2 regions of the Comamonas antarctica genome follow, and region 1 is predicted to be linked to the other one. Evidence: riboswitches for the same ligand, from Rfam matches in the RefSeq annotation. Region 1 holds a riboswitch; the other holds the start of a gene.
The links. Region 1 has a riboswitch for cobalamin ahead of HUK68_RS04400 (ferredoxin-like domain-containing protein). Riboswitches for the same ligand answer to the same signal wherever they lie in the genome.

Region 1 (5,169 bases):
GCGTGAACGACGTGGTGCAGACCGCGCCCGGCCTCACCTTCCGGCGTTTCGGCCCGGAGCGCGCCTCCTTCTTCGCGCGCGGGATGTACGTGGACAACATCATGTATGACGGCCTGCCCGTGAGCCTGGACAGCTCCAACCTGTCGCAGGACCTGCTGGCCACCGACATGGCCATCTACGACCGCGTGGAGATCGTGCGCGGCGCCACCGGCCTGGCGCAGGGCGCGGGCAATCCGTCGGCCGCCATCAACCTGGTGCGCAAGCGCCCGACCAAGGAGCGGCAGGTGTCCGCGGGCATGAGCGCCGGCAGCTGGGACCGTTACCGCGCGGAACTCGATGTCTCCAGTCCGCTGTCGGAAGACGGCAGCCTGCGCGGCCGTGCGGTGCTTGCCACCCAGGACTACGGCAGCTACAAGCGCGGCGAAAGCAGCAGCGGCCAGACGTTCTACGGGATCGTGGAGAAGGATCTGGCGCCTGCCACCACGCTCACGCTGAGTGCGCTGCACCAGGAGAGCCGGCTGCACGGCAACGGCTTCACCGGGCTGCCCGTGGCCCGCGACGGCAGCGACCTGGGACTGCCCCGGTCCACGTCCTACGCCTATGACTGGGAGTATTGGAACAAGACCACCGACTCCGCCTTCGTCGGGCTGGACCACCGGCTGGACAACGGCTGGCGCATGCACCTCTCGGCCTATTACGCGCAGGCCGACGTCGACATGGAGGGCCACTACCTCAACTACGGCTACGCCACCGGCAACTACAGCCAGCTGGGCGCGCGCAATGCCCACCAGGAAAAGCAAAGCAGCGTCAACCTGTATGCCAATGGCCCGTTCGAGCTGCTGGGCCGCAAGCACGAGCTGGTGCTGGGCGCGAGCTACCGCAACGTCGATTTCGACGGCAACAGCCGCCAGGGCCTGGTGCTGAGCAGCAAGCTCAACCTGTACGACTTCAATCCCGCCGCCGTGGCGGACCCCAGCATCCCGCTGCGCGACTGGGTGGACGCGAAGATCACCCAGCAAAGCCTGTACGCCACGACGCGGCTGAATGTGGCCGACCGGCTCAAGCTGATCCTCGGCGGGCGGCTGGACTGGTACGACTACAACGACACCGTCAACACCTACCCGAACTTCAACGCCAACACGCCGTCCGTGAGCGCGCACAACCGCTACAGCGTCAACAACCACCTGACGAAGTACGCCGGACTGGTCTACGACCTGAACGACCAGCACGCCGTCTACGCCAGCTATACCGATATCTTCAAGCCGCAGAACTACCGCGATGCGAACGACCGGCTGCTCGATCCGGTGGAGGGGCACAACTGGGAAGTCGGTCTCAAGGGCGAGTACTTCGACGGCACGCTCAATGCCTCGGCCGCCGTGTTCCGCATGGACCAGAAGAACCGTGCCTTCCGCAGCACCGACCAGACCCAGTGCGCGAACTATCCCACCGTGACCTGCTATACCGCCGCCGGCGAGGTGCGCAGCCAAGGCGTGGAGTTCGAGCTGCAGGGCGCCATCACACCGAACTGGCAGGTGGGCGCGGGCTACACGGTGGCCATCGCGCGCTTCCGCCAGGATGCGACCGCCAGCAATGTGGGCGCGCTGTTCGACACCGACACGCCGCGCCACCTGTTCAAGCTGTCGACCATGTACCGCCTGTCCGGCGACTGGCAGCGCTGGCGCATCGGCGGCTCGGTGTACCGCCAGGACTTCATCTACAACCAGGGCACCGGCAGCGGCGTTCCCTTCGACATCACGCAGGGCGCCTACGCCCTGGCCGACCTGGTGCTGGGCTGGCAGGCCACGCCGCAGCTCGACGTGCGCCTCAACGTCAACAACCTGTTCGACAGGAAGTACTACAACGCCTTGTCCGGCACCGTGGGCTTTCCCAGCAACGTCTATGGCGAGCCGCGCAATGTGATGCTGTCGGCGCGCTACCGGTTCTGAGGCGCGGCGGCATGCGTGGCGCACTGGTCGTGCTGCACCGCTGGTGCGGCCTGTTCATCGCTGGATTCCTGATCGTTGCCGGCTTGACCGGCGCGGTGATCGCCTGGAACCACGAGCTTGACGAATGGGCCAATCCCCGGCTCTTCAAGGCCGACTCCGGTGCGGCGCAGGGCGCGCTGGCGCCCTTGGAACTGGCGCGCCGCGCCGAGGCGGCCGATCCGCGGCTGCGGGTCAGTTTCGTGCCGCTGGCGCTGGAGACAGGCCATACGGCGATGCTGGGCGTTGCCGCGCGCATCGACCCGGCCACCGGCGCGCCCTACGCGCTCGGCTTCAACCAGCTGGCAATCGACCCGGCCACCGGCGAGGTGCAGGGGCGCCGGCAGTGGGGAGATATCTCCCTTTCGCGCGAAAACCTGCTGCCCTTTCTCTACAAGCTGCACTACACCATGCACATTCCCAAGGGCTGGGGCATCGACTTCGGCGTGTGGCTGATGGGCGTGGTCTCGGCGGTGTGGATCGTCGACTGCTTTGTGGCGCTGTGGATTGCGTTTCCCAGCGCGCGCAGCTGGCGCAAGTCGCTGAGCTTCAGGCTGCGCCAGGGCGGCGCCAAGCTCAATTTCGACATCCACCGTTCGGGCGGCGCGTGGGTATGGGGCCTGCTGCTGATGCTGGCCGTGACCTCGGTGTCGCTGAACCTGGCAACCCAGGTGATGCGGCCCCTGGTGTCGGCGCTTTCGCCGCTTGCTCCCTCGCCATTCCAGTTGCGCGAGGGCAGCCGCGCGCGGGAGCTGGCCGATCCGCGGCTGGACCGAAGCCAGGCCATTGCGCTGGCCGAGGCCGAGGGCCGGCGCCGCGGCTGGAGCGCTCCGGCTGGGTCCATTTTCTATGCACAGCGCTTCGGCATCTACGGCGTGGCGTTCTTCACGCCGCAAAACGACCGGGATGACGACGGCATCGGCAACGAGGTCCTTTACCTCGACGGCGACACCGGTGCCGTGGTCGGCGACAAGGTGCCGGGCCAGGGCTCCATGGGCGATGTCTTCATGCAGCTCCAGCTGCCGCTGCACTCGGGCCGGATACTGGGCACGCCGGGGCGGGTACTGATGTCGTTCATGGGCGTCTTCGTCGCCGCTTTGAGTGTGACCGGGCTGGTGATCTGGGTGCGCAAGCGCCGCGCCCGCAGGGTGCGCCAGTTGCGCTTGCAGGCGTAGCCTGCAGGGCGCCTCGCGCCGCAGGCATGGCGCGCTGGCGCCATGGCGTAAAATCCGCCCCGATCACAGGTGTTCCCTGGCGCTTCGCGCCTGGAATGAAACGGGAAGCAGGTGCGTGGCTCCGCCACCAGTCCTGCACTGCACCCGCAACGGTAATCAGAGAGTCCGGATGCAAGCCCTTCCACACGGAAGCGGCGGCCACTGCGCAAGCGGGAAGGCGTATCCGGGCTTCGCCCCTGGAATGGCGAGCTCTGCGAGTCCGGAGACCGGCCTGGTGTGAACAAGGCGCAGCGGGAGTGCAGCGGCCTGGTGGATGGCTGCGCCCGCAGCCGCCCGGCCTGTCCCACCCCTCTGCACGACGCATTCATCCGGCCCGGGAATCGGCCGGACTGACCATGGATTGGCATGCAGCAAGCAACGCGCTATCTGTCCGCGAGGGCAGGGGAAAGCCGCACCCGCGGCGGGCTGCCGCATGGCTTGGCGCAGCCATCGCGGGCACGCTCCCATGGCTGATCCGATCCAGGTGCAGGGCTGGTGCCCGACCGCATGGCAGCCGATGCGCGCGCAGGACGGCTGGATATTGCGCGTGCGCCCGCATTGCGCGGCGATCAGCGCGGCGCAGTGGCGCGTGCTGGCGCAGCTGGCGCTGGCGCATGCCCATCCCGCAATCGAACTGACGCGGCTGGGCAATGTGCAGCTGCGCGGCGTGGACGAGGCGCAGGTGCATGCCTTGCGCCGGCATCTGATCGAGGCCGCACTGGTGCCGGCCGATGCCGATGCGGATCTCGCGCCTGCGGTGCATTGCACGCCGCTGTACCAGGCGGGCGATGCGACCCACGCCTTGGCGCGGCAGTTGTCCGCAGCGGTCCTCGCCTGCCTGAACCCGCAGGCGCTGGCGCGCCAGCGCCTGGCGGCGCTGCCCAGCAAGTTCGGCCTGCTGGTCGATGACCCGGCGCGGCGCATGCGCGCCATCGGTGCGGACCTGCAGCTGTGGGTGGCCGACGGTGGCTATGGACTGGCGCTGGCCGATGCGGCGCATTGGCATGGTTTTGCGTCTGCCGATGCGGCCGTGGACGCCGCGATGGGGATCGCGCTCTGGTTTGCGCGTGAACGGGCGGGCTTGGCGCCCGCGCCCACGCGCCTGCGCGGCCTGCCCGCGCATCGCGCGCCGCCATTGCCGCCCGCGCAGCCATGGTCCATCCGCCCGGCCGAGCCGCTTGGCCCCGGCCCGCTGCCAGGCCATGGCACGCTGATCGGCGCGCCGCTGGGCCGCATCGATGCCGCGGCTTTGCTGGCACTGGCAACGCAGTTGTCGCCGGCTGCCGAGATCCGCGTCACGCCCTGGCGCTCGCTGCTGCTTGAAGGCGAAGCGCCGCCCGCGCTCGACGCCGTGCACTGGATCATCGAACCCGCCGACGCGCGCCTGCGGGTGTCCGCCTGCACCGGCGCGCCGCGCTGCGCCCAGGGCCATGTGCCGGCGCAGACGCTGGCGCTGGCGCTGGCCGGCGCAGTGCCGCCGCACCGGCATCTGCATGTGAGCGGCTGCGCCAAGTGCTGTGCGCTGTCGGCCGATGCCGCCGCGGTGGTGGTGGCAAGCCGCGGCGCCACGGGCCAGCCGCTGCTGCATATCTGCCGCGCCGATGCCCCCGGCACCCCGATTCACTCCCTGGCTGCAACCGAGGCGCCAGCACAGATAACAAGACGGCTACATGACCTATACCTATGAAAAGCACGGGGACGAGATCTACCGGCAATCCTTCAGCATCATCCGCCGCGAGGCCGATCTGGCGCGTTTCACGCCGCTCGAGGAGCGCGTTGCCTGCCGCATGATCCATGCCGCGGGCATGGTGGAGCTCGCCGCGCACATCCATTTCTCGCCCGACTTCGCCCAGGCCGCCGAAGCCGCGCTGCAGCGCGGCGCGCCCATCCTGTGCGATGCGCGCATGGTCAGCGAAGGCATCACGCGCAAGCGCCTGCCGGCCGACAACGCCATCGTCTGCACCCTGAACGAC
Region 2 (5,169 bases), 1.7 Mb from region 1:
ACACGCCCTGGAATACCGCACCCGACAACCCGAGCAACGCGCCGACGCAGGCGGCGGCCAGCACGCGCGGCACGCGCCATTCCCACAGCAGGCGCGCGCGCAGCGTGTCGCGCTCGGCGAATGCACTCCAGATCTGCGCGGGCGCGGCCCATTCGTGCCCGGCACACACGCCCAGCGCCAGGGCCAACACCAGCAGCGCCCACGCGGGCCACCATGACTTCATGTCCAGCCTTTCCGCTGCAGCTGCAGCACCTGGCGCGCGAGCGATTCGATGCCATCGAAGGTGCGCGGTCCAGGGATCAGGAATTCAGCGCGCGACACCGTGATCGCGCGCTGCGCGCGCACCGCGCGCATGTCGCGCCAGCCCGGGCGGCGCACGAGTTCGTCCAGCCCGGCCTGCGTGCCGGCAAACAGCAGCAAGTCGGGATCGGCCGCCAGCGCCGCCTCGGGCGAGACCTGGGCCAGCGCGCCGATGCCGGGCAGGGCCGGCTGCGTGCCCGCGCGCAGCATCGCCTCGTGGGTATAGGTGCCCGGACGCGCGACCAGCAGCATGCCGTTGCCCATGCGCCCGGTGATCATCAGGCTGCGCGGCGCGGCGTGGCCCGGTTGCGCCAGGCCCTGGTCCACGGCGCGCAGGCGCTGCGCCAGTGCGCCGGCCAGCGCTTCGCCCCGCGCCTCGACGCCCGCGGCCTGCGCCACCAGGCGCACATTGCCCATCACCTCGTCCAGGCTGCGGCTCAGCAGCACCATGACCGGCACGCCGATGCGCTCCATGGGATCGACCAATTGGTGCGCGGCCTGGCGCGCAGGCGTGACGATCACCAGATCGGGCCGCTGCGCCACCACCGCATCGACCGAGAAGCCCAGCCGCCCGCCGACGCGCGGCAGCGCCGCCACTTCCGGCGGAAAGCGCGTGTACTCCTCGACACCAACGATGCGATCCACCAGTCCCAGCGCCGCGACCAGCTCGGTGTTGGACGAGAAGATCGTGACGATGCGCTGCGCGGGCCGCGCCAGCCGCAGCTCGCGCCCCAGCGCATCGCGCAGGCGGATGGGTGCGGCAGCGGGCGCCGACGCCGCGGCCCGCGGCCGTCCGGGAAGCGCAGCCAGGCCCAGCGCCGCGCCGGCTTGCAGCAGCGCGCGCCGATCAGGCAGCGCAGTGGCAGTGCGTGGCATGGTCGTCAGAAGTCCGCCTGCAGCCCGACCAGCCACTCGCGCCCTGGCATCGAGGTGCCGCAGCCGCCGTTCTGGAAGATGGGATTGGCGATGCAGGGCCGCTGGTCCAATGCAATGAAGATCGGATGGCGGTTCAGGTCGAACAGGTTGTTGATGCCCGCGAACAGCTTCACGCCGCGGCTCAGGCGGTACTCGCCGCGCAGGTTCCATACCGTGAACGCGCCCTTGCGGTGGATGAACGTGCTGCTCGGCTCGCCTTGCGGGATCAGCAGGTTTTCCTCGGTGTCGTACCACATCGGCCCGCGCAGCAGCGCCGTGAGCTGCGCGCTCCAGTCGCCGGCATTGCGGTCCGCGCCACGTGCCAGGCGCAGGCCGGCCGCGGCCTCGTACTGGTACATGCGCTGCACGCGGTCGGTGTTGGCAGAAGCCGCCGCGCCCTGGTCCTTCATCGTGAAGTGGTAGTAGCCATTGCCGAACGCGCTGAGCGTGGCGCCGCCCGCCAGTCGGCCAAGATCGCCGTTGGCGCTCAGTTCGAGCCCGCGCGCCACGATGTCGGCGGCGTTGTTGGCGTAGTCCGAGGTATTGGTGCTCGGGCCGCGCGAGACGGTGATGATGCGGTCGGAGATCGTGTTCTGGAACAGCGCGGCATCGACGCGCCACGCCGCCTGGCGCAGCGTGGTGCCGACTTCGAACTGGCGGCTTGATTCCGGCTTCAGGTTCGGGTTGCCGAAGCTGCGCCCGCCGCCCACGGCCGTGAAATCGGCCGACAGTTCGCTGGCCGTCGGCGCGCGAAAACCGGTCGAGGCACTGGCGCGCAGCGCCCAGGCGTCATTGACCTTCCAGGTCGCGCCGGTCGACCAGGTGGTCTGGTCGTAGTCGCGCGCCGTGGTCAGCGCCGCCGCCACATTGGGCGTCTGGTCGAAGCGCGTCTCGCCCCAGGTCTTGCGCACGCCGGCGCGCAGCGTCAGGCGGTTGTCGAGAAAGGTCTGCGCATCCTCGAGATACAGCGCATGCGTGTGCTCGGTCTGGTTGTTGTCATAGGGCGCGACCTGGCCCGCGGGTCCGCCGGGCATGGCCACGCGCTCGCGCTCGGAGCGCAGCCGGTTCTTTTCATAGTCGAAGCCCAGCAGCAGGTCGTTCGTGTCGGACAGGCGCAGTCGCGGCTGCAGCCGCAGGCCGGCCGCGTCGAGCTTGCGCAGGTTGTAGTCGCGCGCGGTGCCGGGCACGGCCGCCGTGCCCGACCTGATCACCGGCGAGGCCCAGTTGAATTCATCCACGTCCTCGAAGGTGTAGAGATGCGCCAGCCAGCTCACGCGCCCGCCGGGCAGGCCGCCTTCGTAGCGCAGGTCGGCCGAGCGGTTGTCGCGGTTGTCGCGGCTGTAGATGTTGGCGCCCGAGCCGCGGAAACCAGCGTTGTAGATGCCGTCCGTGCGCAGCTGCAGCTCGATGCGGTGCAGGTCGGCCAGTTGCCAGCCCAGCGCGCCGGCCGCGCCGCGGCGCTTGTAGCTGGTGTTCTTCAGTTCGCCGCCGCCGCTGCCCGAGCTGTAGTCGTCGCGCCCGCCGAGGTTGGCGCCCAGATACCAGTCCCAGCGCTCGTCGGCGCCGCCGAGCTGCGCGTCCGCGCGCCACAGCCCGGCACTGCCGCCGGCCACCGATGCGCGATTGCCGCCGCCACTGGCGCCGGTGCGCAGGATGATATTGATCACGCCGCCCATGTTCTGGCTGCCATAGACCACCGAGCCCGGGCCGCGCACGATCTCGATGCGCTCCACATCCGACAGGCTCAGTTTCGACAGGTTGGCCGTGCCCGCGCGCCGGCCGTTGAGCAAGACCGCAACCTGGCCGCGGTAGTCGCGGCCCTGGCCGTCGGTGGCCGCGCCGCGCAGGTTCATCGAGGTCTGCGCGGCGGTCCATTCACTGAGAAAGCCCACCGCATGCTCGGCCAACAGGTCGGTGACCGATTGCGCCGACGAACGCTCGATATCGGCGCGCTCGATGGTCTGGGTGGTGGCGGCAATGCGCGAGCGCTCTTCGGGACGCGCGGTGGCGGTGACGAACACCTCGCCCAGCGCGGCCGCCTGAGGCGCGGCGGCCTGGGCGGCGCCGGCCAGCAGGCTCAGCGCGATGGCGGGCGAAAGAGAGAATGAGCGGGCGGCGCGGCCACGTGCCGGCCGCGATCGGTAGGATTGCATGGGATGATTTCAAGGCGCGGCTTCGCTCACCCGCGAAGCCCAGGGACCAAAAACCACCGCGGCAGCACGCTTGCAAGAACGCAGGCACAAGCGGGCCGCGCCCCTGCGCGCACCCAAGCCAGCATGCCTGCCCAGACATGCGCACTCCCGCGGCGTCCGAAGCGATCGCAAAGGCCGGCATCCGGGCTTGCGAAACGCCGCGGGCTGTCGATTGACAGCACTGCGGCTCAGCCCTCGCCTTCCCACGCGCCAGGGCACGCAGTGACTGCCGGTCGGCTGCGACCAGCGTGAGGACCTGAGATTTCGCCTACCGTTGCGGGGGCAGCGCAGGAATTGCCGGCCGGACGGCCAGGCGCACCTGCTTATCGTTGAACCCTGAAACAGGGCACCTCTGGATCTGGGCGCCTTCTGGCGCCTGGCCGCGATTATCACGGAAAGACACACTTTCGCCCAGGACGAAATCGCGGCAGACGACAGGATGGAAACGCCTGGATTGCATAAAAAACCACATTCTTATAACCAGAATGCTGTTTTTGCCGTTGGACTGTGGCGCATCCCACTAAACTACGGGCTGCGCGCCACAAGTTACGGCGCAGAGCGCCATTGCAACTTCCCGAAGAAAGCCTTTGTCATGCTGAAGAAAACCCTTTCCGCGATTGCTCTTGCCACCCTGGCGCTCACCGCCAATGCCGCCGATGTGGTGCTCAAGGTGGCAGCCACCGCCGTGCCGCACGCCGAGATCCTGAACCACGTCAAGCCGGCATTGCAAAAGCAAGGGGTCGAACTGCAGGTGCGCGAATTCAGCGACTATGTGCAGCCCAATGCCGCCGTCGAGGACAAGCAGCTGGACGCGAACTTCTTCCAGCACCAGCCCTACCTCGACAGCTACAACAAGGACCGCAAGAGCTCGCTCGTGGCCGTGCCGAACGGCAAGATCCATGTCGAGCCCTTCGGCGCCTATTCGCGCAAGGTCAAGAACGTCAAGGACCTCAAGGACGGCGCGACCGTGGCCATCCCGAATGACCCGTCGAATGGCGGCCGCGCGCTGCTGCTGCTGGCCAAGCAGGGCTTGATCGAGCTCAAGGACCCGAAGAGCCTGACCCCCACGCCGCTGGACGTGGTGAAGAACCCGAAGAAGCTCAAGTTCCGCGAACTCGAGGCCCCGCTGCTGCCGCGCGCGCTGGCCGATGTGGACCTGGCGCTGATCAACACCAACTACGCGATCGAAGCCAAGCTCAACCCGACCAAGGATGCGCTGTTCATCGAAGGCAAGGATTCGCCCTACGCCAACATCGTCGCCGCGCGCAAGGACCGCGCCAACGACCCGGCGATCGCCAAGCTGATCCAGGCGCTGCATTCCGACGATGTGAAGAAGTTCCTCGCGGACAAGTACCAGGGCGCGGTCGTTCCCGCGTTCTGAACCTTCTGACCGCACGAAAAGCGCTGCCCCGGCAGCGCTTTTTTCATGGCGCGGAGTTCACGCCGCGGTCTCGATCCCGCTCCAGATCCACCATGACAGCGCGAGCATCATCACGCCCGTCAGTGCATCGAGCACGCGCCAGGGCAGCGGGTGCGCGAACACCTGCTGCAGGCGCCGGCCCGCGCTGGCCAGCAGCAGGAACCACAGCAGGCTGGCGCTGGCCGCGCCGGCCACGAATACCGCCTTGAGCGCACCGTCCTGGCGCGCACCGATGCTGCCTACCAGCAGCACGGTGTCCAGATAGACATGCGGATTGAACAGCGTGATCACGACCAGCGTGCCAAGCACGCCGACCAGCCCGCGCTGCGCCGCCTGCGGCTC

Region 2: it holds a riboswitch for cobalamin, as region 1 does, so the genes downstream of both, HUK68_RS12085 (TonB-dependent receptor) here and HUK68_RS04400 (ferredoxin-like domain-containing protein) in region 1, are expected to answer to the same signal.

What each region holds. Positions count from the first base shown of each region.
Region 1 is NZ_CP054840.1:941,399-946,567, forward strand. It holds gene HUK68_RS04390 (TonB-dependent siderophore receptor) at 1-1,946, shown strand, start outside; gene HUK68_RS04395 (PepSY-associated TM helix domain-containing protein) at 1,958-3,157, shown strand; cobalamin riboswitch at 3,206-3,446, shown strand; gene HUK68_RS04400 (ferredoxin-like domain-containing protein) at 3,663-4,883, shown strand; gene HUK68_RS04405 (precorrin-8X methylmutase) at 4,867-5,169, shown strand, end outside.
Region 2 is NZ_CP054840.1:2,610,330-2,615,498, forward strand. It holds gene HUK68_RS12075 (FecCD family ABC transporter permease) at 1-223, opposite strand, end outside; gene HUK68_RS12080 (ABC transporter substrate-binding protein) at 220-1,176, opposite strand; gene HUK68_RS12085 (TonB-dependent receptor) at 1,182-3,368, opposite strand; cobalamin riboswitch at 3,524-3,776, opposite strand; gene HUK68_RS12090 (MetQ/NlpA family ABC transporter substrate-binding protein) at 4,000-4,788, shown strand; gene HUK68_RS12095 (LysE/ArgO family amino acid transporter) at 4,846-5,169, opposite strand, start outside.